One region of the Streptomyces sp. NBC_00028 genome, then DNA from elsewhere that is predicted to be linked to it. Evidence: riboswitches for the same ligand, from Rfam matches in the RefSeq annotation. Region 1 holds a riboswitch; the other holds the start of a gene.
The links. Region 1 has a riboswitch for glycine ahead of gcvP (aminomethyl-transferring glycine dehydrogenase). Riboswitches for the same ligand answer to the same signal wherever they lie in the genome.

Region 1 (14,804 bases):
GGTCACCGTGGCGGCGCTCGTCGTCGAGCTGGGGCGGTTCGGGATCGAGCCGCGGCATCTGCGGGCGATGAAGGCCGCCGCCGACCGCGAGGCGGGCCTTGTGGACCAGGTGGTGGCCCCGCTGAAGCGCCATCGCAATCCGCAGACCCGGGCGCACGCGGAGGCCCGCACGAAGGAACTGGCGGGGCTCACGGTGAAGCTGCACGCGGCGCTGGTGCAGACGGCCCTCGGCGTACGGCTGCCCTGAAGGGCGTGGGCGTCGGATCCGGCTCCCGTTTCCGGCCCGACTACCCAAACGTCCCGGGCACGGCCTAGGGTTGCTGTGTGAACGAGCTCGATGTCGTAGGTGTCCGGGTCGAAATGCCCTCCAACCAACCGATCGTGCTTCTGCGTGAAGTGGGAGGCGACCGCTACCTCCCCATCTGGATCGGGCCGGGGGAGGCGACGGCGATCGCTTTCGCCCAGCAGGGCATGGCCCCCGCACGACCGCTGACCCACGACCTGTTCAAGGACGTGCTGGAGGCCGTCGGCCAGGAGCTCACCGAAGTGCGCATCACGGACCTGCGTGAGGGCGTCTTCTACGCGGAGCTCGTCTTTGCCAGCGGGGTCGAGGTGAGTGCCCGGCCCTCCGACGCCATAGCGCTGGCGCTGCGCACCGGGACGCCGATCTACGGCAGCGACGGTGTGCTCGACGACGCGGGGATCGCGATCCCGGACGAGCAGGAGGACGAGGTGGAGAAGTTCCGCGAGTTCCTCGACCAGATCTCGCCGGAGGACTTCGGCACCAGCAGTCAGTGAGAGGGGCCGGTCCGGCGGACTCGCGGTCCGTGACGGGGCGGCTGTGTCCGGGCACCACGGAAATGCTGGCATTTGCCACCGGCGTGTGAGAGCGTCCTACGGCCCGCCTCAAGCGCATTCGGCTAGCCTTTCCCCGCGGTGGGGTACGGGAAACCACTCCTAGGGTGATTATCACTCGGCGTGCCGAGTGTGGCGATCGTTGACGCGCCCCGGGTGACTGCCTACCGTCGAGAAGGCAGGTCAAGGACGGAGGTCGGCGTGAGAAGCAGCGGCGACGGTACGGCTGGGGGTGCCCCCGGACGGAGTCTCGGGGCAAGCGGTCCGTACCCTCCCCCAAGCTCTCAACTGCGTTCGAGTTGGGGGGACCCCCATCACGACAGCGCGGCCGATCACGTTCCGCAGCGACCGGCGGCCGTGCCGAGCAGTGGCGGAGGGGCGACGTCCATGGCGTCCGAGGAGATCGGCTACCGCGGTCCGACGGCCTGTGCGGCCGCCGGCATCACCTATCGGCAACTCGACTACTGGGCGCGTACCGGCCTGGTCGAGCCGAGTGTGCGGCCCGCCTACGGGTCGGGGACGCAGCGGCTGTACAGCTTCCGGGACGTTGTCGTCCTGAAGATCGTCAAGCGGTTCCTCGACACCGGTGTGTCGCTGCAGAACATCCGTACCACCGTGCAGCACCTCAGGGAACGCGGCTTCCGCGACCTGGAGCGCATGACGCTGATGAGCGACGGTGCCACGGTCTACGAGTGCACCTCGCCCGACGAGGTCCACGCGCTGCTCCAGGGCGGCCAGGGGATCTTCGGGATCGCCGTGGGGGTGGTGTGGCGGGACGTGGAGAGCGCCTTGTCGCAGCTGCACGGGGAGCGGATCGACACCGGCGAGACGCTCGTGGGGCACAATCCCGCCGACGAGCTGGCGCGGCGGCGGGGCAATCGGGCCGTTTGAGGCTCTGCCCGGGGCATCACCGAGGGCATTGTCAGTGGCGTAGGGCAGCATCGGACATGTGAGAAACGCGCCCACGATCCTGCATCTCGACATGGATGCCTTCTTCGCCTCGGCGGAGCAGGCGTCCAAGCCGAGTCTGCGCGGGAAGGCCGTGGTGGTGGGCGGGCTGGGACCGCGTGGGGTGGTGGCCACCGCGTCGTACGAGGCCCGGGTCTTCGGAGTCCATTCGGCGATGCCGATGGCGCAGGCGCGGCGGCTGGCGCCGAATGCCGCGTATCTCGTGCCGCGCTTCGGGTTCTACCGGTCGATCAGTGAGCAGGTGATGGCGCTGCTGCGGGCGTTGTCGCCGCTGGTGGAGCCGTTGAGCCTCGATGAGGCGTTCGTGGATCTGGAGGCCGGGGGAGCGGCCTGGGACGAGGGGTCGGCGCGGCTCGTGGGGGAGAAGCTGCGTACCGACATACGGGCGGTCACCGCGCTCACGGGGTCGGTGGGGCTCGCGGCGTCCAAGATGCTCGCGAAGATCGCGTCCGAGCAGGCCAAGCCCGACGGTCTGGTGGTGATCGATCCGGGGACCGAGCGAGAGTTGCTCGGGCCGATGTCCGTGCGGATCCTGCCGGGGGTGGGGCCGGCCACCGGGGACCATCTGCGGCGGGCGGGGATCCACACGGTCGAGGAGATCGTGGAGGCGGGCGAGGACGAGCTGGTACGGCTGCTGGGGAAGGCGCACGGGCACGGGCTGTATGCCATGGCGTTGGCGCATGACGAGCGGCCGGTGGTGGCGGAGCGGGAGACCAAGTCGGTGTCGGTGGAGGACACGTACGACGTGGACATCCATGATCGGCTGCGGGTGGGGATGGAGGTGCAGCGGCTGGCCGACCGGTGTGTGCGGAGGCTGCGGGGGGCCGGGTTGTCGGGGCGCACGATCGTGCTCAAGGTGCGGCGGTACGACTTCTCCACGCTGACCCGGTCCGAGACGCTGCGGGGGCCCACCGATGATCCGGCGGTCGTGCGGGAGGCCGCGGCGCGGTTGTTGGAGTCCGTGGACACGACGGGGGGTGTGCGGTTGCTGGGGGTGGGGGTTTCCGGACTGGCCGACTACACGCAGGAGGATCTGTTCGCGCAGGCCGCGGGGGATCTGGGGGAGCTGCCCGAGGAGGAGCCGGGGGAGGCGGCCGCGGAGAAGGACGAGGCGCCTGTCGAGCGGCGGTGGGTTGCGGGGCATGACGTCACGCATGCCGAGTTCGGGCACGGATGGGTGCAGGGGAGTGGGCTGGGGCGGGTGACGGTGCGGTTCGAGACGCCGGATTCCGAGCCGGGGCGGGTGCGGACGTTTCGGGTGGATGATGCGTCGTTGGCTGTGGCTGAGCCTTTGCCGTTGGTGGCGGTGGAGGGTGGGGCGTCCGGCCTTCGGCCGGATTTGATTTCCCATCCGCACCACCCGTGACAGTTTCGTTGTCGGGTGCGGGTGGCCCCTGTGGGGCGGGATCGCCGTCGGCGGCTGCGGGCTGCGGGCTGCGGGCTGCGAGGCGTCAGGCTTCTGCTTCCTCTGGGCCTGCGAGTTTGCCGAAGTCTCGGTCCGGGAGCGGGGGTGCGGGGGCCACGTCCAGGCCGTAGTGGTGGTAGAGCTGGAGTTCCTGGTCGGGGGAGAGGTGGCGGCCCACGCCGAAGTCGGGTGCGTCCTTGATCAAGGAGCGGTCGAAGGGGACCCGCAGGGTGCCCTCGATCAGTTCGCTCGGCTCCAGGGGCACGAAGGCGTCCCTGGAGAACAGGCCGGTGCGTATGGCCGCCCACTCCGGCACGCCGGTCGCGTCGTCGAGGTAGACCTCGTCGATCGTGCCGATCTTGGTGCCGTTGCGGTCCATCGCCTTGCGGCCGATCAGGTTGCGCGGATCGATATCGGTCTGCACGGGCCCTCCACTAGGTCGCGACTCGCAACTCATCCGTAAGCACTACAAAAGAGCAGATTGAGGCCGGTGGCCACTCGAGGGCTCCTCCAGGGATCCGCATTTTGCGCGCTGGTAGGCTGGCAAGCGGCTGTTGACCCTGTGCGGGAGAGTCCTCCGGAGATCGTCCGGAGGCGCCGAAGGAGCAAATCCTCCCCGGAATCTCTCAGGCCCACGTACCGCACTGACGAGGCCACTCTGGAAAGCAGAGCGGGTGTCGACGGCTTCCGCTCTCACCGACGGTGAAAGCCGGGCACCTTCGGGTTGTCCGGTGAAGCTCTCAGGTTGAGATGACAGAGGGGGAGGCCGCCGGGACCCGCAGCCGTGGTGTCCCTCGAAGGTCGCGTCAGACCAGGAGGCCTCCGCAATGACCGCCCACCGCACTCCGCTCACCGAACTCGAGCAGGGGATCCCCTTCGAGCAGCGTCACATCGGCCCCGACCACGAGGCTCGGGCCAAGATGCTCGCGCAGGTCGGATACGGCTCGCTGGACGAGCTCACCGCCGCCGCGGTGCCGGATGTGATCAAGAACGCCGACTCCCTCGATCTGCCGGGGGCGCGTACCGAGGCCGAGGTGCTGGCCGAGCTTCGGTCGCTCGCCGATCGCAACCAGGTTCTCGGGTCCATGATCGGGCTCGGGTACTACGGGACCTTCACCCCGCCCGTCATCCTGCGCAACGTCATGGAGAACCCCGCCTGGTACACGGCCTACACGCCCTACCAGCCCGAGATCTCCCAGGGCCGGCTGGAGGCCCTCCTCAACTTCCAGACCATGGTCGCCGAGCTCACCGGGCTCCCGACCTCCGGTGCCTCGCTGCTCGACGAGGGCACGGCCGCCGCCGAGGCACTGGCGCTGTCCCGGCGCATGGGCAAGAACAAGAAGGGGCTGTTCCTGGTCGACGCGGACGCCCTTCCGCAGACCATCGCCGTCATCGAGACCCGCGCCGAGCCGACCGGTGTCGAGGTCGTCGTCGCCGACCTCAGTGGCGGGATCCCGGCCGACCTCGCCGCGCGTGAGATCAACGGCGTGCTCATCCAGTACCCGGGCGCCTCGGGTGCCGTACGCGACCTCAAGGCGGTCATCGACCAGGCGCACGAGCTGGGGGCCCTGGTGACCGTCGCCGCCGATCTGCTGGCGCTGACGCTGCTGAAGTCGCCCGGGGAGCTCGGGGCCGACATCGCCGTCGGGACCACGCAGCGGTTCGGTGTGCCGATGGGCTTCGGCGGGCCGCACGCCGGTTACATGGCGGTGCACGAGAAGTTCGCGCGGAGCCTGCCCGGGCGGCTTGTGGGTGTGTCCGTCGATGCCGATGGGAACAAGGCCTACCGGCTCGCGCTGCAGACCCGTGAGCAGCACATCCGGCGGGAGAAGGCCACCAGCAACATCTGTACCGCTCAGGTGCTGCTCGCCGTGATGGCGGGGATGTACGCCGTCTACCACGGGCCTGAGGGGCTGAAGGGCATCGCCCGGCGGACGCACCGGTACGCCCGTGTCCTCGCCGCGGGGCTCACCGCGGGCGGGGTCGAGGTCGTGCACGGCGCCTACTTCGACACGCTCACCGTGCGGGTGGCCGGCAAGGCCGCCGAGGTCGTCGCCACCGCCGCGGAGAACGGGGTCAACCTGCGTCTCGTCGACGCCGATCACGTCTCCGTCGCCTGCGACGAGACCACCACGCGGGCCCAGCTGGGCGCGGTATGGACCGCGTTCGGGGTCGAAGGGGACGTCGAGGCGCTGGACGCGGCGGCTGAGGACGCGCTGCCGGGTGCGCTGGTGCGTACGGACGAGTTCCTGGCCCACCCCGTCTTCCACCAGTACCGGTCCGAGACCGCGATGCTGCGCTATCTGCGTCGGCTCGCCGACCGGGACTACGCGCTCGACCGCGGCATGATCCCGCTGGGCTCCTGCACCATGAAGCTCAACGCCACCACCGAGATGGAGCCGGTCACCTGGCCGGAGTTCGGGCAGCTGCACCCCTTCGCGCCCGCCGAGCAGGCGCAGGGCTATCTGACGCTCATCCGTGAGCTGGAGGAGCGGCTGGCCGAGGTCACCGGGTACGACAAGGTGTCGCTCCAGCCCAACGCCGGGTCGCAGGGGGAGCTGGCCGGGCTGCTCGCCGTACGCGGTTATCACCGGGCCAACGGTGATGAGCAGCGGACCGTGTGTCTGATTCCGTCCTCCGCGCACGGGACCAACGCCGCCAGCGCCGTGATGGCGGGCATGAAGGTCGTCGTCGTGAAGACCGCCGAGGACGGTGAGATCGACGTCGAGGATCTGCGGGCGAAGATCGAGCAGCACCGGGACGAGCTCGCGGTGCTGATGATCACGTACCCCTCGACGCACGGTGTGTTCGAGGAGCATGTCGCCGACATCTGCGCGCAGGTGCACGAGGCGGGCGGGCAGGTGTATGTCGACGGCGCCAACCTCAACGCGCTGGTGGGCCTGGCCAAGCCGGGGCACTTCGGCGGGGACGTCTCGCACCTGAACCTGCACAAGACGTTCTGCATTCCGCACGGCGGTGGCGGGCCGGGCGTGGGTCCCGTGGGCGTGCGCGCGCATCTGGCGCCGTATCTGCCGAACCACCCGCTGCAGCCCGCCGCCGGGCCGGAGACGGGTGTTGGGCCGATCTCCGCCGCGCCCTGGGGGTCCGCGGGGATCCTGCCGATCTCCTGGGCGTATGTGCGGCTCATGGGCGGGGAAGGGCTGAAGCGGGCCACGCAGGTGGCCGTGCTGAGCGCCAACTACATCGCCAAGCGGCTGGAGCCGCACTACCCCGTGCTCTACACCGGACCCGGTGGGCTGGTCGCGCACGAGTGCATCATCGATCTGCGGCCGCTGACCAAGGCGACGGGTGTGAGTGTGGACGATGTGGCCAAGCGGCTCATCGACTACGGGTTCCACGCACCGACGATGTCCTTCCCGGTGGCCGGGACGCTGATGATCGAGCCGACCGAGTCCGAGGACATCATCGAGATCGACCGGTTCTGCGACGCGATGATCGCCATTCGCGCGGAGATCGAGAAGGTCGGGGCGGGGGAGTGGCCGGCGGAGGACAATCCGCTGCGGAATGCTCCGCACACCGCCGGGGCGCTCGGTGGGGAGTGGGAGCACGCGTACTCGCGTGAGGACGCGGTGTTCCCGGGTGGGGTTGTCGTCGCCGACAAGTACTGGCCGCCGGTGCGGCGGATCGACCAGGCGTTCGGGGACCGGAACCTGGTGTGCTCGTGCCCGCCGTTGGACGCGTACGAGAACTGAGTCCGGCTGTGCAGGAGGGCCCCGCTTTGGCGGGGCCCTCTTGTTATGCCGTTGCCAACGCGACCTCGGTCGACTTGATCAGGGCCACCACGGCCGTGCCGGGCGCGAGGGAGAGGTCGGCTGCGGCGTCCTTGGTGATGGCGGCGGTCAGTTCGATGTCGTCGAACGCGATCTTCACGGAGGCCATCGCTGCGCCCATGGCGATGGTGGTGACCGTGCCGGGGAGTTGGTTGCGGATGGAGAGGCCGGTCATCGGGGCGGTGGCTACGGCCACCTCCGTCGACTTGATGAGGGCGCGGACGGCGGAGCCCGGGGCCAGGGCGAGGGCGGTCACGGATTCCTTGGTGATCGCCGCGGTGAGGTGTTGGCCGCCGGTGAGGCGGATGCCGATGGTGGCCATTACTTCGCCGGTGGTGATGGTGGTGACTGTGCCGGGGAGTTGGTTGCGGATGCTCAGGGTCATGGGCAACCACGGTAGGGGTATGGGTGGGTTTAGGGGTGTTGGTGGTGGTCGTGTTGGTGCGGGTGGCTCTTGTGGGGGTTCAGCCCCGTTGGCGGCTGCGGCCCGGGGCTCAGCCTGTGTGGACTCTGGGGCGGCGGGTGCGGTCTGGTTCTGCTTCTCGTAGGACCTCTCGGGTCACCGGGGCCACCTCGCCCTGGCCGAAGAGGAAGAAGCGGAGGAAGTTGGCGAACGGGCTGCCCTCGGTCCACTCGAAATAGATGTGGGGGGTGCAGGCCGTGGTGTCACGGACGTGGAGGAGCAGGGCGGCCAGGGCGTTGGGGATGGAGGAGGACTCCAGAGTCAGGACCCGGTAGCGCTGGTGCAGGACCTCGCCGCGGACCGTGAGCCCGGCCTCGAACTCCGAGGGGTCGGTGACCGTGACCTCGACGAAGACGAAGTCCTCCTGGCCGGGGATGTCGTTGTCCTCGCGGATCTGCTCGATCTTGTCGCGGTACTCGGCCTTGTCCCGGCTGTCGGGCTCGTTGGCGATGAAGCGGATCTTTCGGCTGGCCATGTCCCTGATGAATCGTTCCGCCATGGGATCCAGGGACACGCTCGTGACGCGGAGTTCGAAGGCGCGGGCCAGTCGGGACAGGAGGGAGACCAGGATGATGCCCGCGATGAAGCAGGCGCCGATCTTCACACCGTCCGGGCGCTCGATGACGTTGACGACCGTCGTGTAGAGGAACACCGCGGAGATCACCGCGAAGGCGACTGTCCAGCCGCGCTGACCCGCCTTCCGCGCCGCGATGGTCACCGCGATCGCCGCCGAGCTGATCAGGACGAGGACACCGGTGGCGTACGCGCCGCCCTGGGCGTCGACGTCGGCGTCGAAGATCCAGGTGACCACGAAGGCGATCAGGGTGAAGACGATGACCATGGGGCGGACGGCGCGGGCCCAGTGCGGGGCCATGCCGTAGCGGGGGAGATAGCGGGGCATCAGGTTCAGCAGGCCCGCCATCGCGGAGGCGCCGGCGAACCACAGGATGGCAATGGTCGACACGTCGTACACCGTGCCGAAGGCGCCGCCCAGATACTCGTGGGCGAGGAAGGCGAGGGCGCGGCCGTTGGCCTGGCCGCCCGACTCGAACTCCTTCTCCGGGATGAGGAGGGTGGTGATGAAACTGGTCGCGATGAGGAAGCAGCTCATGATGAGCGCGGCCGTGGTGAGGAGCTTCTTCGTGCCCCGGATGCGGCCCGCCGGGTTCTCCTCCGTCTCGCCCGGGTCGCCCTTGACGTGTGGCATGACCGCGACGCCGGTCTCGAAGCCGGAGAGGCCGAGGGCGAGCTTGGGGAAGACGACCAGGGCCACGCCGATCATCACGAAGACGTTGCCGTGTTCGGCGGTCAGGGCGCTGGACCAGTCGGTGACCACATGGCCTGCGGTGGCGACATGCCACAGGCCGACGATCACGACCACGACGTTGAGGGCCAGGTAGAGGCCCACCAGGAAGACGGCTACGCCGATGGCCTCCAGGAAGCCCTTGAGGAACACCGCGCCGAGCAGGGCCACGAGGACCAGGGTGATCAGCATCTGCTGGTCGTGCAGGGCGCTGTTGAGGTGCGGGTTCTCGACGAGGTGGGTCGAGGCGTCGGCGGCCGACAGGGTGATGGTGATCAGGAAGTCGGTGGCGGCGAAGCCGAGCAGGGTGAGGACGAAGAGCTTGCCCTTCCAGAAGGTGAGCAGACGCTCCAGCATCGCGATGGAACCCTGGCCGTGGGGGCTCTCCTCGGCGACGCGCCGGTACACGGGCAGCGCGCCCGCGAGGGTGACGATCACCAGCACGATCGTCGCGATGGGGGAGAGCAGGCCGGCCGCGAGGGCCGCGATGCCGGGCTGGTAGCCGAGGGTCGAGAAGTAGTCGACGCCGGTCAGGCACATGACGCGGTACCAGCGCTGGCCCGGGTGTTCCGGCTCGGACCCGGGCTGTTCGGTGTGCTCGGTCTGCCCCGTCGGCCCGGCGTGGCCCTGGCCCTTGCCCATGTCGGACAGACCCTCCAGCATCCAGGCGCGCAGGCGACTGGGTGGGGGGTGTTCGGTGGTGGCCATCGAGGGCTCCTGATGTGCGGCGCGGGATGCGGTTCCGTGCGGTTCGCGGTTCCGTGCGGTCCGGCCATCACACGGACGGCGGGATCAGCGTAAGCGGAGAGTGATGCAGGGGCCCATGGATCAAGGGGGTTGTGGGCGTCAAGAGTCCGTTAAAACTGGGCCTGTGAGCGTTGGCCGCAGGTCAGGAGGTGTGTTTCCGGGACGGGGCCGGGCGCTGCGCCGTGCGGGGGAGGTGGCGGCGGCCCGGGAAGGGTGGGCACCCAGTGTTAGCAGAGTCTCGGGCAGGCCCCTCTCGGTGGGGGATCCGGTCGTGGCGAAGGCCGTCGGCGTAAGGGACCCGTCAAAGGCGCGCCGAGTGCCGTATGGGAGCCGTCAACGGGGGGCGATTCCCGGTCGCGTCGGCGGTTTCCTCGAAGCGTCCCTGTTCAACGAACCTCACTCCAGGAGCTCACGATGGCCGATCTGGCCTTCGTCGTCACCACGATCGCGTGCTTCGCGCTGGTTGCTCTCGTCGCCAAGGGGGTGACGAAGCTGTGACCGCCGAGAACATCGTCGGCCTCGTCGTGGCCGTCGCCCTGCTGGGCTATCTCGTCCTCGCCCTGATCTTTCCGGAGAGGTTCTGAGAGCCGACATGGGTCCCGTCCTCGCAGGCGTTCTCCAGCTGCTCGCCCTGATCGGCGCGCTGGCCCTCGCCTACGTTCCCCTCGGCAGCCACATGGCCAGGGTCTACTCCTCCGACAAGCACTGGCGTGTGGAGAGGTGGATCTACAAGGGCATCGGCGCCGATCCCGACACCGAGATGCGCTGGACCGCGTATCTGCGCGGTGTCCTCGCCTTCTCCGCCGTCGGCGTGCTGTTCCTGTACCTCCTGCAGCGGATGCAGGGCGTGCTGCCCGGTTCGCTCGGCTTCTCCTCGATCGATCCCGACCAGGCGTTCAACACCGCCGTGTCCTTCGTGACCAACACCAACTGGCAGTCGTACTCCGGCGAACAGGCCATGGGGCATGTCGTGCAGACCGCCGGTCTGGCCGTGCAGAACTTCGTCTCGGCGGCCGTCGGTATGGCGGTGGCGGTGGCTCTGGTGCGCGGGTTCGCTCGGTCCCGGACCGGTGAACTCGGCAACTTCTGGGCCGACTTGGTACGGGGTGTCGTACGGATTCTGGTGCCGGGGGCCTTTGTCGCCGCCGTGGTGCTGGTCGCCTGCGGTGTCATCCAGAACTTCTCCGGCATCCATGAGGTCGGTCAGTTCATGGGCGGTTCCCAGCAGTGGAACGGGGGCGCGGTCGCCTCGCAGGAGGCCATCAAGGAGCTGGGCACCAACGGTGGCGGCTACTTCAACGCCAACTCCGCCCATCCGTTCGAGAATCCCACCCCCTTCAGCAACCTCTTCGAGATCTTCCTGATCCTCGTCATCCCGTTCGCGCTGACCCGGACCTTCGGCCTCATGGTCGGCTCGGTCCGGCAGGGGTACGCGATCCTCGCGACCATGGCCACCATCTGGCTCGGCTTCACCGCCCTGATGATGTGGACCGAATTCGCCCACCACGGCCCGGCGTTCGAGATCGCCGGCGGGGCGATGGAGGGCAAGGAGACCCGCTTCGGCGTCGGTGCCTCCTCGATCTTCGCCACGGCGACCACGCTCACCTCGACCGGCGCGGTGGACTCCTTCCACTCCTCCTTCACCGGCCTGGGCGGCGGCATCACCCTGCTCGGCATGATGCTGGGCGAGATCGCGCCCGGCGGTACCGGCTCGGGCCTCTACGGCATGCTGATCATGGCGGTCATCGCGGTGTTCATCGCCGGTCTGATGGTCGGCCGTACGCCCGAGTACCTGGGCAAGAAGATCGGCGCCCGCGAGATCAAGCTGGCCGCCTGCTACATCCTGATCACCCCGGCGCTGGTGCTCGTCTTCACCGCGTTCGCCATGGCCCTGCCGACGCCGGGCCACTCGATGACCAACAGCGGGGCGCACGGGTTCTCCGAGATCCTGTACGCCTATACGTCCGCCTCCAACAACAACGGCTCGGCGTTCGCCGGCCTCGGCGCGGACACGCAGTGGTTCAACTCGACGCTCGGCCTGTGCATGCTGTTCGGCCGCTTCCTACCGATGGTGTTCGTGCTGGCGCTCGCCGGATCGCTCGCCGAACAGCGGCCTGTGCCGGCCACGGCGGGCACCCTGCGGACCGAGAAGCCGCTGTTCACCGGCCTGTTGGTGGGCGCGATCCTGATCATCACCGGGCTCACCTACTTCCCGGCGCTCGCGCTGGGGCCGCTGGCGGAGGGGCTGGCGTCATGACCACCGACCTGCAGAAACAGGACATGACCACCGACCTACAGAAGCAGGACGCGATGTCCACTCCCACCCTGGTCCCCCACCCGGACGCGCCCGCCGGGCACAAGCCCCCGGAGGGGCGTGTCGGGGCCGGCCTCTTCGATCCCGGTCAGCTGCTCAAGTCGCTGCCCGACGCCGTCCGCAAGCTCGATCCGCGGGTGATGGTCAAGTCGCCGGTGATGTTCGTGGTGTGGATCGGGTCCGTGCTGACCACGGTCTTCTCCTTCAAGGATCCGGGCGACTGGTTCGGCTGGACCATCAGCGCCTGGCTCTGGCTGACCGTGATCTTCGCCAACCTGGCGGAGGCCGTCGCCGAGGGCCGCGGGAAGGCGCAGGCCGACACCCTGCGCAGGGCCAAGACCGACACCGTGGCGCGCAGGGCCGACGGGACCGTGGTCGCGGGCACCGAGCTGAGGATCGGGGACCTGGTCGTCTGCGAGGCCGGTGACGTCATCCCCGGCGACGGGGACGTGGTCGAGGGTGTCGCGTCCGTCGATGAGTCGGCCATCACCGGTGAGTCGGCGCCGGTGATCCGGGAGTCGGGCGGTGACCGTTCCGCCGTCACCGGCGGCACGAAGGTCCTCTCCGACCGCATCGTCATCAAGATCACGACGAAGCCCGGCGAGACCTTCATCGACCGGATGATCAACCTGGTCGAGGGCGCGGCCCGGCAGAAGACGCCGAACGAGATCGCGCTCAACATCCTGCTCGCGTCACTGACGATCGTCTTCCTGCTGGCCGTGGCCACGCTGCCACCGCTCGCGGACTACGCGGGAACCCATCTGACCATGGTCGTGCTGGTCGCGCTGCTGGTCTGCCTCATCCCGACGACCATCGGCGCCCTGCTCTCCGCGATCGGAATCGCCGGAATGGACCGGCTGGTGCAGCGCAACGTCCTCGCCATGTCGGGGCGTGCGGTCGAAGCCGCCGGGGACGTCTCCACGCTGCTGCTCGACAAGACCGGCACCATCACCCTCGGCAACCGTCAGGCCGCCGCGTTCGTGCCGGTGCGCGGGGCGACCGAGGCCGAGGTCGCCGACGCCGCCCAGCTGTCGTCGCTGGCCGACGAGACGCCCGAGGGCCGCTCCGTCGTCGTCCTGGCGAAGGAGCGGTACGGGCTCCGGGAGCGTGAGCTGCACGGTGCCGAGTGGATCGCCTTCACCGCGCAGACGCGGATGTCCGGGGTGGATGTCGACGGGCGCAGGATCCGCAAGGGCGCGGCCGGTTCGGTCATCGCCTGGGTGGTCGAGCAGGGCGGTGAAGTGGGCGAGGACGCCCGGGAGCTGACCGACCGGATCGCCGAGGCCGGCGGTACCCCGCTGCTCGTGGCCGTCGAAGACGCCGACGGGGCGCGGGTGTTGGGTGTCGTCCACCTCAAGGACGTCGTCAAGGGCGGGATGCGGGAGCGGTTCGAGGAACTGCGTCGCATGGGCATCAAGACCGTCATGATCACGGGTGACAACCCGCTGACCGCGAAGGCGATCGCCGAGGAGGCGGGTGTCGACGACTTCCTCGCGGAGGCGACCCCCGAGGACAAGATGGCGCTCATCAAGCGGGAGCAGTCCGGCGGCAAGCTGGTCGCGATGACGGGGGACGGTACGAACGACGCGCCCGCGCTGGCCCAGGCGGACGTCGGCGTGGCCATGAACACCGGTACGTCGGCCGCCAAGGAGGCCGGCAACATGGTCGACCTCGACTCCGATCCGACCAAGCTCATCGAGATCGTCGCGATCGGCAAGCAACTGCTGATCACCCGGGGCGCGTTGACCACGTTCTCTATTGCCAACGACGTCGCGAAGTACTTCGCGATCATCCCGGCGCTGTTCGCGGCCGTCTATCCGGGCCTGGACAAGCTCAATGTGATGGGCCTCAGCTCGCCCGACTCCGCGATCCTGTCGGCCGTCGTCTTCAACGCGCTGATCATCGTCGCGCTGGTGCCGCTGTCCTTGAAGGGCGTGCGGTACCGGCCGGTGAGCGCGGACAGGCTGCTGCGCCGGAACCTCACCCTCTACGGGCTGGGCGGGCTGATCGCTCCGTTCGTCGGTATCAAGCTCATCGACCTGCTCATCTCCCTGATCCCCGGAATCGGTTGACCGCCATGAACAACTCAGTTGCGAACACCGGACGTTTGCTGGGCGCGGGCCTGCGCGCGCTGCTGGCGCTGACCCTGCTCACCGGTGTCGTCTATCCGCTGGCCGTCACCGGCGTCGCGCAGGCCCTCTTCCCCGACAAGGCGAACGGCTCCGAGATCAAGGCCGACGGCAAGGTCGTCGGGTCCGCGCTGATCGGCCAGCAGGGATACAGCCTGGACTACTTCCAACCCCGTCCGGCCCGAGGCCTGGGCGAGAACACGGTCAACACCCAGTACAGGCTGCTCCTGTCCGGCGCCACCAACCGCTCCGGCGACAACCCCGAGCTGATCAAGTGGGTGAAGGAGGCGAAGGCCAAGGTCGTCAGGGAGAACTCCACCGCCGGCTACCAGGTCAGGCCCTCCCAGGTCCCCGCCGACGCGGTCACCTCCTCCGGATCGGGCCTCGACCCGGACATCTCCCCGCAGTACGCCGACCTCCAGGTCCATCGGGTCGCCGAGCGCAACGGCCTCTCCGTGGCCGAGGTGCGGAAGCTGGTCGACGCCCACACCGAAGGCCGCGGCCTCGGCTTCCTCGGGGAGCCCCGGGTGAACGTGCTGGAGCTCAACATCGCGCTCAAGGCGTTGGTCGAGGGCGACTGACGTCATCAAGATGCCGCCCGGCCGGTCCCGGCCGCGTGCCGCCGCCCCTCGGCGGTACCTGCGAGCGGGCAAGCGCTGTCTTGTTCCCGCCCGGGCATCCTCGTACAGTCCGCTTTCGTAATGTTCGCCAGTGGGGCCGAATGTTTCGATCGGCCCCGTCGGAAGGGCTGACGCATATGCGGACGTACGACAACCCCGTTCTCGGTGGCTTCCACCCCGACCCCAGCGTGTGCCGGGTCGGCGACGA
Region 2 (14,804 bases), 5.0 Mb from region 1:
CCAGCAGCACCGCCTTGGGTGTGCCGTGGCCGTGGCCGGTCGCGCCCAGGGAGCCGTACAGCTCCGAGCGGACCGTCGCCACCGAGGACAGCACGCCCTCGTTGCGCAGACGGCGGGCGAACATACGGGCCGCACGCATCGGGCCGACCGTGTGCGAGCTCGACGGACCGATGCCGATCGAGAACAGGTCGAAGACCGAGATGGCCACGGGAACTCCTAAAGAAAGGGTGGGGGCACACGCCATCGGGTGCCCCCACCAGGGAACTACTTGTTCAGACCGGGGTAAAGCGGGTGCTTGTCGGCGAGTGCCCTGACCCGGGTCTTGAGGCTTTCGACGTCGTACGACGGCTTCAGCGCCGACGCGATCACGTCCGCGACCTCGGTGAAGTCGGCGGCGGTGAAGCCGCGGGTGGCCAGGGCCGGGGTGCCGATGCGCAGGCCGGAGGTCACCATCGGGGGGCGCGGGTCGTTGGGGACGGCGTTGCGGTTGACCGTGATGCCGACCTCGTGGAGACGGTCCTCGGCCTGCTGTCCGTCCAGTTCGGACTCGCGCAGGTCCACCAGGATCAGGTGCACGTCCGTGCCGCCGGAGAGCACGTTGATCCCGGCCTCGCGGGCGTCCGCCGCGGTCAGGCGCTCGGCGAGGATGCGTGCACCCTCCACGGTACGCCGCTGGCGCTCCTTGAACTCCTCGGAGGCGGCGACCTTGAAGGAGACCGCCTTCGCGGCGATCACGTGTTCCAGGGGGCCGCCCTGGAAGCCGGGGAAGACGGAGGAGTTGAGTTTCTTGGCGAAGGTCTGCTTGGCGAGGATGATGCCGCCGCGCGGGCCGCCGAGGGTCTTGTGGGTGGTGGAGGTGACCACGTCGGCGTGTTCGACGGGGTTGGGGTGCAGTCCTGCGGCGACGAGGCCGGCGAAGTGGGCCATGTCGACCCACAGGTAGGCCTCGACCTCGTCGGCGATGCGCCGGAATTCGGCGAAGTCCAGCTGGCGCGGGTAGGCGGACCAGCCGGCGATGATCACCTTGGGGCGGTGTTCCTTGGCGAGGCGTTCGACCTCGGCCATGTCGACGAGTCCGGCGTCGTCGACGTGGTAGGCGACCACGTTGAACTGCTTGCCGGAGAAGTTCAGGCGCATGCCGTGGGTGAGGTGGCCGCCGTGGGCGAGGTCGAGGCCGAGGATGGTGTCGCCGGGGGAGGCGAGGGCGAAGAGGGCGGCCTGGTTGGCGGAGGCGCCGGAGTGGGGCTGGACGTTGGCGTACTCGGCGCCGAACAGTTCCTTGATCCGGTCGATGGCGATCTGTTCGGCGACGTCGACGTGCTCGCAGCCGCCGTAGTAGCGGCGGCCGGGGTAGCCCTCGGCGTACTTGTTGGTCAGGACCGAGCCCTGGGCCTCCATGACCGCGAGCGGGGCGAAGTTCTCGCTCGCGATCATCTCCAGGGTGGACTGCTGACGGTTCAGCTCGGCGTCGACCGCGGCGGCGACCTCCGGGTCGAGCTCATGCAGGGACGTGTTCAGGACGGACATACGTCTACGACTCCTCAGCCGGCGGAAAAGGCGGTGTACTCGTCGGCGGAGAGCAGGTCGGCCGGCTCGTCCGCGATGCGTACCTTGAACAGCCAGCCGCCCTCGAAGGGGGCGGAGTTCACCAGCGACGGGTCGTTGACGACGTCCTCGTTGACCTCGGTGACCTCACCGGAGACGGGGGAGTACAGGTCGCTGACCGACTTGGTCGACTCCAGCTCGCCGCAGGTCTCGCCCGCGGTCACCGTGTCACCGACCTCCGGGAGCTGCACGAAGACGACATCGCCGAGCGCGTTGGCCGCGTGCTCCGTGATGCCGACCGTCGAGACGCCGTCCTCGGCGCCCGACAGCCACTCGTGCTCCTTGCTGTAGCGCAGCTGCTGGGGGTTGCTCATGGCCTGAATTCTCCTGTACGCGGGGTGATGATGAATGTCCGGGACTGCTGGGAACGTGCGTGAGCAGCGGAAATGTGCGCAGGGTCACGTGCGGACGCGCGACCTGGCGTCCAGTGTCTACTTCTGCCGCTTGTAGAAGGGGAGAGCCACGACCTCGTACGGCTCGTGGGTGCCCCGGATGTCCACCCCGACGCCGGAGGTGCCCGGAGCGGCGTGCGCGGCGTCGACGTACGCCATCGCGATCGGCTTGCCCAGGGTGGGCGAGGGGGCGCCGGAGGTGACCTCGCCGATCACCTGGCCGTCGGCGACCACGGTGTACCCGGCGCGCGGGACGCGGCGGCCCTCGGCGATCAGGCCGACGAGGACGCGGGGCGGGTTCTCGGCGGACCGGGCGGCGGCCTCCTGAAGCGCCTCGCGCCCCACGAAGTCGCCCTCCTTCTCGAACTTCACCACCCGGCCGAGCCCGGCGTCGAAGGGGGTGAGCGAGGTGTTCAGCTCATGCCCGTACAGCGGCATGCCCGCCTCCAGGCGCAGGGTGTCCCGGCAGGACAGGCCGCAGGGGACCAGACCGACGCCCTCGCCGGCCTTGGTCAGCGCCTGCCACAGCTCGACCGCGTGCTCCGGCTTCACGAACAGCTCGAAGCCGTCCTCGCCGGTGTAGCCGGTGCGGGCGATCAGCGCCGGGACGCCGGCGACCGTGCCGGGCAGACCGGCGTAGTACTTGAGTCCGTCGAGGTCGGCGTCGGTGAGGGACGCGAGGATGCCGGGGGACTCGGGGCCCTGGACTGCGAGCAGCGCGTACGCGTCCCGGTCGTCGCGCACCTCGGCGTCGAAGCCGGCGGAGCGCTCGACGAGCGCGTCGAGGACGACCTGGGCGTTGGAGGCGTTGGCGACGACCAGGTATTCAGAAGAAGCGGCCTCGGTGTCTTCGAGCCGGTAGACGATCAGGTCGTCGAGGATGCCACCGTCCTCGCGGCAGATCATGGTGTAGCGGGCGCGGCCGACGCCGACGGAGGCGATGTTGCCGACGAGGGCGAAGTTCAGCAGCTGGGCGGCCTCAGGCCCGGTCACCGTGATCTCGCCCATGTGGGAAAGGTCGAAGAGCCCGGCCCTCGTCCGCACGGCGTTGTGCTCGTCGCGCTCGGAGCCGTAGCGCAGGGGCATGTCCCAGCCGGCGAAGTCGGTCATCGTCGCGCCGAGCGCGCGATGCAGGGCGTCGAGCGCGGTCAGACGGGGTTCATTGCTCATCGGACGGTTGTCTCCCAAGGCATGACAGGCGAGGTCGTTCCTCCCCATCTGTCATCGGAACCTGAGAGGTTCGCCATGACCGTAGGGGACATGACTTGCACCTTGGGTGGAGCCACCGGAGGGCGGCTCGCTTTTCAGATGTGCCTCGCCCGCGCGGTAACGGGGCCTGAGAGATTCAAGGGAGGGACTTGCTCCTTCGGCGCCCCAACCAGTGGTGGGGACTCTCCCGCGCGGATTCAAACGGCCGGTATGCAGTTGGCGCGGACATCATTGCACGCATCCGTCATCAACGGCAGGGCCGCACCTGGCGTGGCCTTTGTAACTGGCTTGTGGCAGGACGATCACCAAAACAAGAGAGACACCCCATTACCTTCTCTTTACGCTCGGTGGGGAGGGGAACCCCCTGACCCCGGAGGAGGACGATCACGGTGAACAGGCCCACTGCGTACGCCACCACCTCGGCCGTCGCGCTGCCCGCACAGCCGACCGCTCCGGCCCAGGAGGCATGCGCACCGCGGCCGGTCGTGCGTGACCTGCGCGACCGCGCCGGCCACACCCCGCACGCCCTGCTCTTCGCCCCGGCCGACCTGGTCGTGATCACCGGCCTGCCCGGCAGCGGCAAGTCGACCCTGATGCGACGCGCCGTCAAGGGCGCCCGGATCGACTCCCAGGACACCCGCGACCGCTGGGACGCCCGCGCGCCCCGCCTTCTGCCGTACGCGCTCTACCGTCCCCTGGTCCGCTTCGCCCACTACGTCGGTCTGCGCCGCGCCCTGCGCTCCGGCGAGGGGGTCGTGGTGCACGACTGCGGCACCCAGACCTGGGTGCGCGGCTGGCTGGCCCGCGCGGCCCGGCGCCGCGGCGGCACACTGCACCTGCTGCTGCTCGACGTCACCCCGGACACCGCGCTCCAGGGCCAGCGCGAGCGCGGCCGGGGCGTCTCGCGCTACGCCTTCCTCCGCCACCGCACGGCGGCCGCCCGCCTGATCCGCTCGGTGGAGAAGGGCGAACTCCCACAGGGCGTTGGCTCGGCGATCCTCCTGGACCGGCAGGCAGCAGACGCCCTGCGCCGCATCGGCTTCACGGGCTGACGGGTCTGCGCCGGGTCGGCTTCACGGGCTGACGGGTCTGCGCCGGGTCGGCTTCACGGGCTGACGGGTCTGCGCCGGGTCGGCTTCACGGGCTGACGCGCCCTGCGCCGGATCGGGTTCGCGGACTGACGGTTCTGTGCCGGGTCGGGTTAGCGGGCTGACGCGCCTGCGCCAGGTCGGGTTCACCGGCCGGCGCGCCCTGCGCCGCATCGGGTTCGCGGGCTGACGGCCAGGGCGCCAGGGGCCCGTCACCCGTTAGCCTTTCAGCCACATCAGCGGTACTCGGCAGGCGGACGGACAGATGGACTTCCCGGCACAGGACTTCCCGGCACAGGCACACCCCCATCCGCACGGCGGCGGATGGCCCGGCAACGAGCTGGAGGAGGTGCTCTCGGCCTCCCTCGGCGTGCCCGGGGCCGGCGGCCGGATCATCGAGGTCCTCGGCCGCAGCTTCGTCTGGATCCCCCTGCCGAACGGCGGCGGCGCCCACACCGGCCCCCTCGATCTGCCCACCCTCCAGATCGAGGGCCAGGCCTACGTCCCGGTCTTCAGCTCGGAGGAGCAGTTCCGTCAGGTCGCCGGGGCGCACATGTCGTACACCGTCGCCCCCGCGGTGGAGTTCGCGCGCGGCCTCCCGCCGCAGCTCGGCCTGGCCCTCAACCCGGACGGCGTGGTCGGCGTCCCCCTGCCGCCGGCCGCCGTGGCGGAGCTGTGCCGGGTGGGCCGCACCCCGCTGGACGGCCCCAACAGCGGCGGCCGCGTCAAGCTCTACGAGCCCGACTGGCAGGACGACCCGGTGGACTTCCTCGCCGCCGCCTCCGCCGAGTTCGCCGCGACGGGAGTCGTCCTGACGGCCCGCCGCTGCCTGGCCGCCATCGAGACGGCGGAGCCCGTGATGTTCGTGGGCGTGGAACTCTCCCCATGGGAGGGCGATTTGCGTACCCTCCCGATGGACGCCCTGGGCCGGGCGCTGGGCCGGGCCCCGGTGGCCTGGCCGGTCAACCTGGTCCTGCTGGACGTGGCGGACGACCCGGTGGGGCATTGGCTGCGCGAAAAGGTACGTCCGTTCTACACGCAGGGCATGTAGACGTACCCAGGGGCGCGGGGCTGTGTCGATGTGCGGCTCCGCCGCGTGGGCGCGACCAGCCCCCACCGACCCGCACCCGCGGACCACCGCAAGCCCCGAGCTCTCAACGCTTAAGCTGTTTCCGACTACGAAACTTTCCCGAAGGGGCGGTAGAAGGTGAGTGCCAGCGGCACAGCGACCGGCACGGTCGAGCACATGCTGCGCCAGGTGACGCCAGGGCGCTATGACGCCTACGAGGCACTCCTCCGCGCCCTCGCCACCCCCTCCTCCGGCCAGATCTGGATGCTCCTCTGGCACGGCCAGGCGGGCTCCCCGGACGCCCAGTACGGAAACATGGAGGTCGACGGCCACGGCTACGCGCCCTGTGTCACCTCCGCCCAGGAACTGAGCGCGAGCGGTTGGAACCGCTCGTACGAGGTCGTCGACGGAGTCGACGTGGCGCGCACCCTCTACCCGGACCAGTTCGGTCTCTGGCTGAACCCGCACGCCCCCGGCGGCGGCGTCGGCATCCCCTGGCTCGACCTGCGCCGGATCGCGACCGGCCTGGAGCGCCAGCCCGCGGGCCCCCTCCGGCTGTCGGAACCCGGCATCGAGATCCCGCAGTTCTACGCCCTGATCGCGCAGAACGCCCACCGCACCCCGGCCGTCCGCTCGCTGCGCCGCGCCTGGGTGCAGCCGGCGCTCGGGGCGCCGTACCTCGCCATCGGGCTCGACGTCTACGACACCAGCCCGCCCGCCGTCGACTCGGTGCGCGCGATGATGCAGCAGTCCATCGGCGCGGTCCCGGACGGACTGCCGGTGTCGACGGTCGCCATGTCCGACGAGTACGACCCGGTCGCGATGTGGATGCGGGCCGGTGCCCGTCCCTTCTACGACCGCGAGGCACACGCGGCCCCGGCGCAGGCGCCGGCGGCCGGGTACGGCTACCCTCCGGCGCCCGGCGGCTACTGAGCCGAACCGGCCACAGGCTCTCGTGTTACGGGAGTGTGTCTGCGCGCGTAGATGAGGGCAGAAGGCCCCGTGAGGCCCGTATTGCCCCAACTGGCCTGCGTCCGACGGCCGTTACCTGCTGTCCGGATAACGGAACCCTGCAGCCCGCATCACGTTTATGCATCCTTTCCTCGCCAAGTCTGGCAACAGATCGCCAAAGCGTTGAAGACTCCCGCACCAGGGGTGGGTTCGCCCCTGTGTACGACGGACTGATCACGCCGCTACAGCGGCAAGTGCGGGCCGGCTACCGCCGGTTGAGAGGGGTCCCTGCCAGATGACGGCACCATTGCACGAGCCGACCGCGGAAGCGGCCCCGAGCGCGGCCGAAGAAGCGGCGGTCAACGCCGGCGCCAAGGCCGTACAGGGACGTTCCCTGGGCCGGATCGCCTGGGAGCGTTTGAAGCGGGACAAACTCGCCCTCGCGGGCGGCATCGTCGTGCTCCTCCTCATCGCGGTCGCACTGCTCGCGCCCGTGATCACCAGCCTCTACGGCCAGGACCCGAACACGTACAACGACAAGGACCTGATCGACCCGCTGTTCGGCACCCCCAAGGGGTCCTTCGGCGGCATGAGCGGCGACCACTGGCTGGGCGTCGAGCCGGTCAACGGCCGTGACATCTTCGCCCGTATCGTCTACGGCGCCCGGATCTCGCTGCTCGTCGGCTTCCTGTCCGCGATCGTCGCCGTGATCATCGGTACCGTTCTGGGCGTCCTGGCCGGCTTCTTCGGCGGCTGGATCGACTCCGCCATCAGCCGGGTCATGGACGGTCTGCTGGCCTTCCCGCAGCTGCTGTTCATCATCGCGCTGGTCTCCGTCATGCCGAACGAGATGCTCGGACTGTCCGGCACGGGCGTGCGCCTGTTCGTGATGATCCTGGTCATCGGGTTCTTCGGCTGGCCCTACATCGGACGCGTGGTGCGTGGCCAGACGCTCTCGCTGCGCGAGCGTGAATACGTCGAAGCGGCCCGTTCGCTCGGCGCCGGGCGGCTCTACATCCTGTTCAAGGAACTGCTGCCCAACCTCGTCGCGCCGATCATCGTGTACACGACGATGATGATCCCCACCAACATCCTCACCGAGGCGGCGCTCAGCTTCCTGGGCGTGGGCGTCAAGCCGCCCACGGCCTCCTGGGGGCAGATGCTCTCGAACGCGATCGACTACTACAAGTCGGACCCCACCTACATGGTGGTCCCGGGTGTAGCGATCTTCATCACGGTTCTTGCCTTCAATCTCTTCGGCGACGGCGTGCGGGACGCGCTGGACCCGAAGGGATCCCGCTGAACTGCCGTACACAAAGCGTCCCGTGGCACCAACACGGGGTCTCTCATCAAATCCGGAGGATCCGAGATCGTGACTACCCAACGCACCTCAGGGCGGCGGAAGCAGGCGTTCGCCGCTGCCGCCGCGGTCGCCGCGCTGCTGACGACGGCGGCGTGCGGCGGCGGCGATGACGACAGCGGCAACGGCAAGGGCTCCTCGACGGGCGCGGCCGGCTTCAACGCCGCGAACAACAAGGTCGCCCAGGCCTCGCTCGCCAAGAAGGGCGGCGAGCTGAAGTTCGCCGGTGCCCAGGACGCCGACTCGTGGGACACCACGCGCGGTTACTACGGCTTCATGTGGAACTTCGCGCGCTACTACAGCCGCCAGCTCGTCACCGGTGCCGCGGCTCCGGGCGAGAAGGGCACGGAGCTCACCCCGGACCTCGCCACCGGTCTCGCCAAGGTCACCGACGGCGGCAAGACCTACACGTACACCCTGCGTGACGGCATCACGTGGGAGGACGGCAAGGAGATCACCTCCAAGGACGTCAAGTACGGCATCGAGCGCGTCTGGGCGCAGGACGTGCTGTCCGGCGGCCCGGTCTACCTGAAGGACGTCCTCGACCCCAAGGGCGAGTACAAGGGCCCGTACAAGGACTCCTCCGCCGACAAGCTCGGTCTGAAGGCGATCGACACTCCGGACGACAAGACCGTCGTCTTCCACCTGCCGGAGCCCAACGCCGACTTCGAGGAGATCCTCGCCCTGGTCTCGGCCTCCCCGGTCCGCCAGGACAAGGACACCAAGTCCAAGTACGGCCTGAAGCCGTTCTCCTCCGGTCCGTACAAGTTCCAGTCGTACAGCCCGGGCAAGGACCTGGTCCTGGTCCGCAACGACAAGTGGAGCCAGGCCTCGGACCCGATCCGCAAGGCGTACCCGGACAAGATCTCGGTCAAGTTCTTCTCGAACGCCAACGACCTGGACGCCCGTCTGCTCGCCGGTGACTACGACCTGGACATCAACCAGACCGGTCTGTCCCCGCAGGGCCGCACCAGCGCCCTCCAGGAGCACAAGGCCAACCTGGACAACCCGGTCTCCGGCTACATCCGCTACGCGACCTTCCCGCAGAGCGTGAAGCCGTTCGACAACGAGCACTGCCGCAAGGCCGTGATCTACGGCGCCGACCACGTCTCGCTGCAGACCGCGCGCGGTGGCCCGGTCGCCGGTGGTGACATCGGCACCAACATGCTCCCGCCGACCGTCCCCGGTTCCGAGGGCCAGTCGTACGACCCGTACGAGCTGAACGGCGCGAACAAGAACGGCAACGTCGCCAAGGCCAAGGAAGAGCTGAAGGCCTGCGGCAAGCCGAACGGCTTCAAGACCACCATCGCCGTCCGTAACAACAAGCCGGTCGAGGTCGCCACCGCCGAGTCGCTTCAGGCCTCCCTGAAGAAGGTCGGCATCGACGTCAACATCGACCAGTTCGACGGTTCGCAGACGTCCGGCATCATCGGCAGCCCCTCCAACGTGAAGAAGAAGGGCTACGGCATCATCATCATGGGCTGGGGCGCCGACTTCCCGTCGGTCCAGGGCTTCGGTCTGCCGCTGTGGGACGGCAAGTACATCCTCGAGAGCGGTAACAACAACTTCGCCCTGATCGACGACAAGAAGATCAACGGCCTGTTCGACACCTACGTGAAGACGCAGGACGACGCGGGCAAGCTGGCGATCGCGAAGGACATCAACCACGCGGTCATGGACGGCGGCTACTACCTGCCGTTCGTCTTCGAGAAGTTCGTCAACTGGCGCGGTGACCGTCTCGCGAACGTCTACACGTCGGACAACTACAGCGGCATGTACGACTTCGTGAACCTCGGTCTGAAGTCCGCGAAGTAATCCCGGCACACCCGCCGTACGGCACGAAAGGCAGGTGAAGGCCGGCGACGTGGGAGCGCGGGCCACCGGAAGACCTCCGGTGGCCCGCGGCCCGCGGCGGGCCGAGAGCTGTGCTCGCTTACCTCATCAGGCGGCTGTTCGCCGCCGCAGTGATGCTCGTGGTCATCATCATGGTGGTCTTCGGCATCTTCTTCCTCGTCCCCAAGTGGGCGGGCGTCGACGTCGCCTTGAGCTTCGTGGGCAAGCAGGCCGACCCCGCCGCCGTCGAGGGCGTGCGGCAGAAGCTCGGACTGAGCGACCCGATCTACGCTCAGGTCTGGGAGTTCTTCAAGGGTCTCTTCGCCGGCCGCACCTATGTGGGCGGTGGCGACTCCGTGCACTGTGCGGCGCCGTGCTTCGGCTACTCCTTCCGCACCGAGCAGGCCATCTGGCCGGTGATCACCGACCGCTTCCCGGTGACCCTGGGTCTCGCGCTCGGTGCCGCCTTCCTGTGGCTGCTGTTCGGTGTGGCCGCGGGTGTGCTCTCCGCGCTCAAGCGGGGCAGCCTGTGGGACCGCGGTGCGATGGTGGTCGCCCTCGCGGGTGTCTCCCTCCCGATCTACTTCACCGGTCTGCTGAGCCTCGCGATCTTCTCGTACAGTCTCGGCTGGGTCGAGGGCGAGTACGTGCCCCTCGACGAGAGCTTCACCGGCTGGCTCGGCGGCATGATCCTCCCCTGGATCACCCTCGCCTTCCTCTACGCGGCGATGTACGCCCGGATCACCCGGGCCACCATGATGGAGATCCTCGGCGAGGACTACATCCGCACCGCCCGCGCGAAGGGCCTCAAGGAGCGGGTCGTCATCGGCAAGCACGCCATGCGCTCGACGATGACCCCCATCCTGACCATGCTCGGCATGGACCTCGGCGCCCTCATCGGCGGCGCGATCCTGACCGAGACCACGTTCAGCCTTCCCGGCCTCGGCCAGGCGGTGCTCAACGGCATCAAGACCCAGGACCTGCCCATCATTCTGGGCGTCACCCTGATCACTTCTCTCGCGGTGCTGATCGCCAACCTCGTGGTGGACATCCTCTACGCCGTGATCGACCCCCGAGTGAGGCTCGCATGACCGAACTCAGCAAGAGCGGAGCGGCCGTGGGCGAGCCCACCCCCGCTTCGCCCGCGCCGACCTCCTTCCTGGAAGTGCGCGACCTCAAGGTGCACTTCCCGACCGACGACGGTCTGGTCAAGTCCGTCGACGGGCTCTCCTTCAAGCTGGAGAAGGGCAAGACCCTCGGCATCGTGGGCGAGTCCGGCTCCGGCAAGTCGGTGACCTCGCTCGGCATCATGGGCCTGCACACCGCCGGTCAGTACGGCAAGCGCAAGGCGCAGATCTCCGGCGAGATCTGGCTGGACGGCACCGAGCTGCTCACCGCCGACCCGGACCATGTGCGCAAGCTGCGTGGCCGCGAGATGGCGATGATCTTCCAGGACCCGCTGTCGGCGCTGCACCCGTACTACACGATCGGCCAGCAGATCGTGGAGGCGTACCGCATCCACCACAAGGTGGACAAGAAGACCGCCAAGCGCCGTGCGGTGGAGATGCTCGACCGGGTCGGCATCCCGCAGCCGGACAAGCGGGTGGACAACTACCCGCACGAGTTCTCCGGCGGTATGCGCCAGCGCGCGATGATCGCGATGTCGCTGGTCAACAACCCCGAACTGCTCATCGCGGACGAGCCGACGACCGCCCTGGACGTGACCGTCCAGGCGCAGATCCTCGACCTGATCCGGGATCTGCAGAAGGAGTTCGGCTCCGCGGTCATCATCATCACCCACGACCTGGGCGTCGTCGCCGAGCTCGCCGACGACATCCTGGTGATGTACGGCGGGCGCTGCGTCGAGCGCGGTCCGGCCGAGAAGGTGTTCTACGAGCCCCGCCACCCCTACACCTGGGGTCTGCTCGGTTCGATGCCGCGCCTCGACCGTGACCAGCAGGAGCGCCTGATCCCGGTGAAGGGCTCCCCGCCCTCGCTGATCAACATCCCGTCCGGCTGCGCCTTCAACCCGCGCTGCCCGTACGCGGACATCCCGAAGGACAACGTCACCCGCACGGTTCGCCCGGAGCTCGCCGAGGTCGGCAGCCAGCACTGGGCCGCCTGCCACATGACGCAGGAGCAGCGGGAGCGGATCTGGACCGAAGAGATTGCGCCGAAGCTGTGAGCGAGGACAAAGTGAGCATCCCTGCGCAGAGCGACGGCACGCTGGTCACCAAGGCCGACGCCGCCCCCGGCGAGACCCTGCTGAAGGTGACCGGGCTCCAGAAGCACTTCCCGATCAAGAAGGGCCTGCTCCAGCGGCAGGTCGGCGCGGTCCGCGCGGTCGACGGCATCGACTTCGAGGTCAAGTCCGGCGAGACCCTCGGTGTCGTGGGCGAGTCGGGCTGCGGCAAGTCGACGATGGGCCGGCTGATCACCCGGCTGCTCGAACCGACGGCCGGCAAGGTCGAGTTCGAGGGCCAGGACATCACGCACCTCGGTGTCGGCGGCATGCGTCCGCTCCGCCGTGATGTGCAGATGATCTTCCAGGACCCGTACTCGTCGCTGAACCCGCGCCACACCATCGGCACGATCGTCGGCGCGCCCTTCAAGCTCCAGGGTGTGACCCCCGAGGGCGGCATCAAGGCGGAGGTCCAGCGGCTCCTTTCGGTCGTGGGCCTCAACCCCGAGCACTACAACCGCTATCCGCACGAGTTCTCCGGCGGTCAGCGTCAGCGCATCGGCATCGCCCGCGCGCTGGCCCTGAACCCGAAGCTGGTCGTGGCCGACGAGCCGGTCTCCGCGCTCGACGTGTCCATCCAGGCCCAGGTCGTGAACCTGCTCGACGACCTCCAGCAGGAGCTCGGCCTGACGTACGTGATCATCGCGCACGACCTCTCGGTCGTCCGGCACGTCTCGGACCGGATCGCGGTGATGTACCTCGGCAAGATCGTCGAGCTGGCGGACCGCGAGTCGCTGTACAAGGCGCCGATGCACCCGTACACCAAGGCGCTCATGTCGGCGGTGCCGATCCCGGACCCGCGGCGCAAGAACGCCAAGTCCGAGCGCATCCTGCTCAAGGGTGACGTCCCGTCGCCGATCTCCCCGCCGAGCGGCTGCCGCTTCCACACCCGGTGCTGGAAGGCGACGCAGATCTGCACGACGACCGAGCCGAAGCTGGTGGAACTGAAGCCGGGCCAGCAGGTGGCATGCCACCACCCGGAGAACTTCGAGGACCAGGCTCCCCAGGACACCGTGCTGCTGACGGTCGCGAAGGAAGCGGCCGAGCTGGTCGCGGACGAGGTCCTGGCGGAGAGCGCGGAGACGTCGGCGGCGGTCGCGGCGGAGGTCGCTTCCGAGGGTACGCCTGCCGCCGAGGAGGCACCTGCCTCCGAGGAAGCGGAAGCCGACGGTCAGGAGTCAACTGACAAGTAACGCATGACGACTTAGCAAAGTCATGCACATGCCCGACCGGGAGGGTCCAGAGTCGTCCGTGTCCGACTTATCGGTACACGCTCGAAAGGGACGACACATGAGACTCTCCCGTTCGGCACAATTAGGGGCCATCGCCACGGCGGTGGCCTCTTTCTGCGTCATCGCGGCCGCCCCCGCTCCGTCACCCGGAGCGGCCGGCGTAGGCGACCCCTACTTCCCGCTCCTCGGCAACGGCGGCTTCGACGCCCGCCACTACGACCTCGACGTGGCGTACAACCCGGACACCGACCGCCTCGACGGCCGTACGACCCTCACCGCCCGCGCCACCCAGAACCTCTCGTCCTTCGACCTCGACCTCCAGCAGTTGGAGGTCACGCGCGTCGAAGTGAACGGCAAGCGGGCCCAGTTCACCCGCGACGGCGACGAACTGCGCGTCACCCCGCGAGGAGCGCTCCCCAAGGGGCGGGACTTCACCGTCCGGGTGACCTACGGCGGCGTACCCGAACCGCTCGGCGGCCCGATCGTGTTCGGCTCCGACTACGGGTGGATGAAGACCGCCGACGGTGTCTTCGTCGCCTGTGAACCCAACGCCGCCTCCACCTGGTTCCCGTCCAGCGACCACCCCGACGACAAGGCGACGTACGACATCCGGATCAAGGCGCCCAAGGGCCTGACCGGTGTCTCCAACGGCCGGCTCGTCTCGACGTACGACAAGGGCGACTCGACGTACACCCACTGGCGCGAGAGCAAGCCGATGGCGACCTATCTCGCGACCGCGACGATCGGGAAGTTCGACGTCCGCACCGGCACCACCCCCGCCGGCACCCCGATCTACGTCGCGATCGACCCCGTCCTCGCCAACAGCAACAACGTCGACGTGTACGCCGTCACGGCCGCCGCCACCGACTACTGGTCCGAGGTCTTCGGGCCGTATCCCTTCGAGGAGACCGGTGCGATCGTCGACGACATGCCCGAGGCGGGGTTCTCGCTGGAGGTGCAGTCGAAACCGGTCTACTCGGCCGTGCGCAGCGAGACGACGATCGTGCACGAGCTGGCCCACCAGTGGTTCGGCGACTCGGTGTCGGTGGAGCGCTGGAAGGACATCTGGCTCAACGAGGGCTTCGCCACATACGCGCAGTGGCTGTGGGCCGAGCACCAGGGCACCCGCAGCGCCCACGACTCGTTCCTGGCCGGGTACAACGCCCGCCCGGCCGACGCCCCCTTCTGGCAGGTCACCGTCGGCGACCCGCAGCGCGACACCATGTTCGCCTCCGCCGTCTACCAGCGCGGCGCGATGACGCTCCAGGTGCTGCGCGAGCGCATCGGCGACGCGGCCTTCTTCAAGCTGCTGCCGGCCTGGACGAAGATCCACCGCTACGGCAACGCGAACACGGCGGACTTCATCCGGCTCGCGGAGAAGGTCTCGGGGCAGCAGCTGGACGACCTGTTCCAGATCTGGCTGTTCACCACAGGGAAACCGACCCTCTGAGCCTTGCATTGCAAGGGTAACCACCATGTTCAGGTAAGAATGTGGGGTGCTTGAGCAACTGTTCAGTCCTTCCGTCCAGCACACGCTCGACGTGATCGGCATCTTCGTCTTCGCCATCTCGGGCGCGCTGCTGGCCGTGCGCAAGAACTTCGACGTCTTCGGCATCGCCGTCCTCGCCGAGGTCACCGCGCTGGGCGGCGGGCTGTTCCGGGACCTGATCATCGGTGCCGTACCGCCCGCCGCCTTCACGGACCTGGGGTACTTCATCACCCCGCTGCTCGCCGCGCTCCTGGTCTTCTTCCTGCATCCGCAGGTGGAGCGCATCCAGCTCGGCGTGAACGTCTTCGACGCGGCGGGCCTCGGCCTGTTCTGT

Region 2: it holds a riboswitch for glycine, as region 1 does, so the genes downstream of both, gcvT (glycine cleavage system aminomethyltransferase GcvT) here and gcvP (aminomethyl-transferring glycine dehydrogenase) in region 1, are expected to answer to the same signal.

The regions. Positions count from the first base shown of each region.
Region 1 is NZ_CP108293.1:8,300,282-8,315,085, forward strand. It holds gene OG885_RS37435 (MerR family transcriptional regulator) at 1-247, shown strand, start outside; gene OG885_RS37440 (bifunctional nuclease family protein) at 325-798, shown strand; gene OG885_RS37445 (MerR family transcriptional regulator) at 1,057-1,746, shown strand; gene OG885_RS37450 (DNA polymerase IV) at 1,805-3,190, shown strand; gene OG885_RS37455 (PRC-barrel domain-containing protein) at 3,276-3,653, opposite strand; glycine riboswitch at 3,785-3,881, shown strand; gene gcvP (aminomethyl-transferring glycine dehydrogenase) at 4,057-6,942, shown strand; gene OG885_RS37465 (molybdopterin-binding protein) at 6,986-7,405, opposite strand; gene OG885_RS37470 (APC family permease) at 7,515-9,494, opposite strand; gene kdpF (K(+)-transporting ATPase subunit F) at 10,028-10,117, shown strand; gene kdpA (potassium-transporting ATPase subunit KdpA) at 10,126-11,790, shown strand; gene kdpB (potassium-transporting ATPase subunit KdpB) at 11,844-13,919, shown strand; gene OG885_RS37490 (potassium-transporting ATPase subunit C) at 13,925-14,557, shown strand; gene OG885_RS37495 (glycoside hydrolase family 43 protein) at 14,734-14,804, shown strand, end outside.
Region 2 is NZ_CP108293.1:3,318,870-3,333,673, reverse strand. It holds gene OG885_RS14555 (L-serine ammonia-lyase) at 1-208, opposite strand, end outside; gene glyA (serine hydroxymethyltransferase) at 265-1,527, opposite strand; gene gcvH (glycine cleavage system protein GcvH) at 1,542-1,919, opposite strand; gene gcvT (glycine cleavage system aminomethyltransferase GcvT) at 2,037-3,167, opposite strand; glycine riboswitch at 3,312-3,406, opposite strand; gene OG885_RS14535 (AAA family ATPase) at 3,596-4,258, shown strand; gene OG885_RS14530 (enhanced serine sensitivity protein SseB) at 4,560-5,345, shown strand; gene OG885_RS14525 (enhanced serine sensitivity protein SseB C-terminal domain-containing protein) at 5,502-6,296, shown strand; gene OG885_RS14520 (ABC transporter permease) at 6,610-7,617, shown strand; gene OG885_RS14515 (ABC transporter substrate-binding protein) at 7,687-9,489, shown strand; gene OG885_RS14510 (ABC transporter permease) at 9,600-10,598, shown strand; gene OG885_RS14505 (ABC transporter ATP-binding protein) at 10,595-11,692, shown strand; gene OG885_RS14500 (ABC transporter ATP-binding protein) at 11,704-12,942, shown strand; gene OG885_RS14495 (M1 family metallopeptidase) at 13,040-14,431, shown strand; gene OG885_RS14490 (trimeric intracellular cation channel family protein) at 14,478-14,804, shown strand, end outside.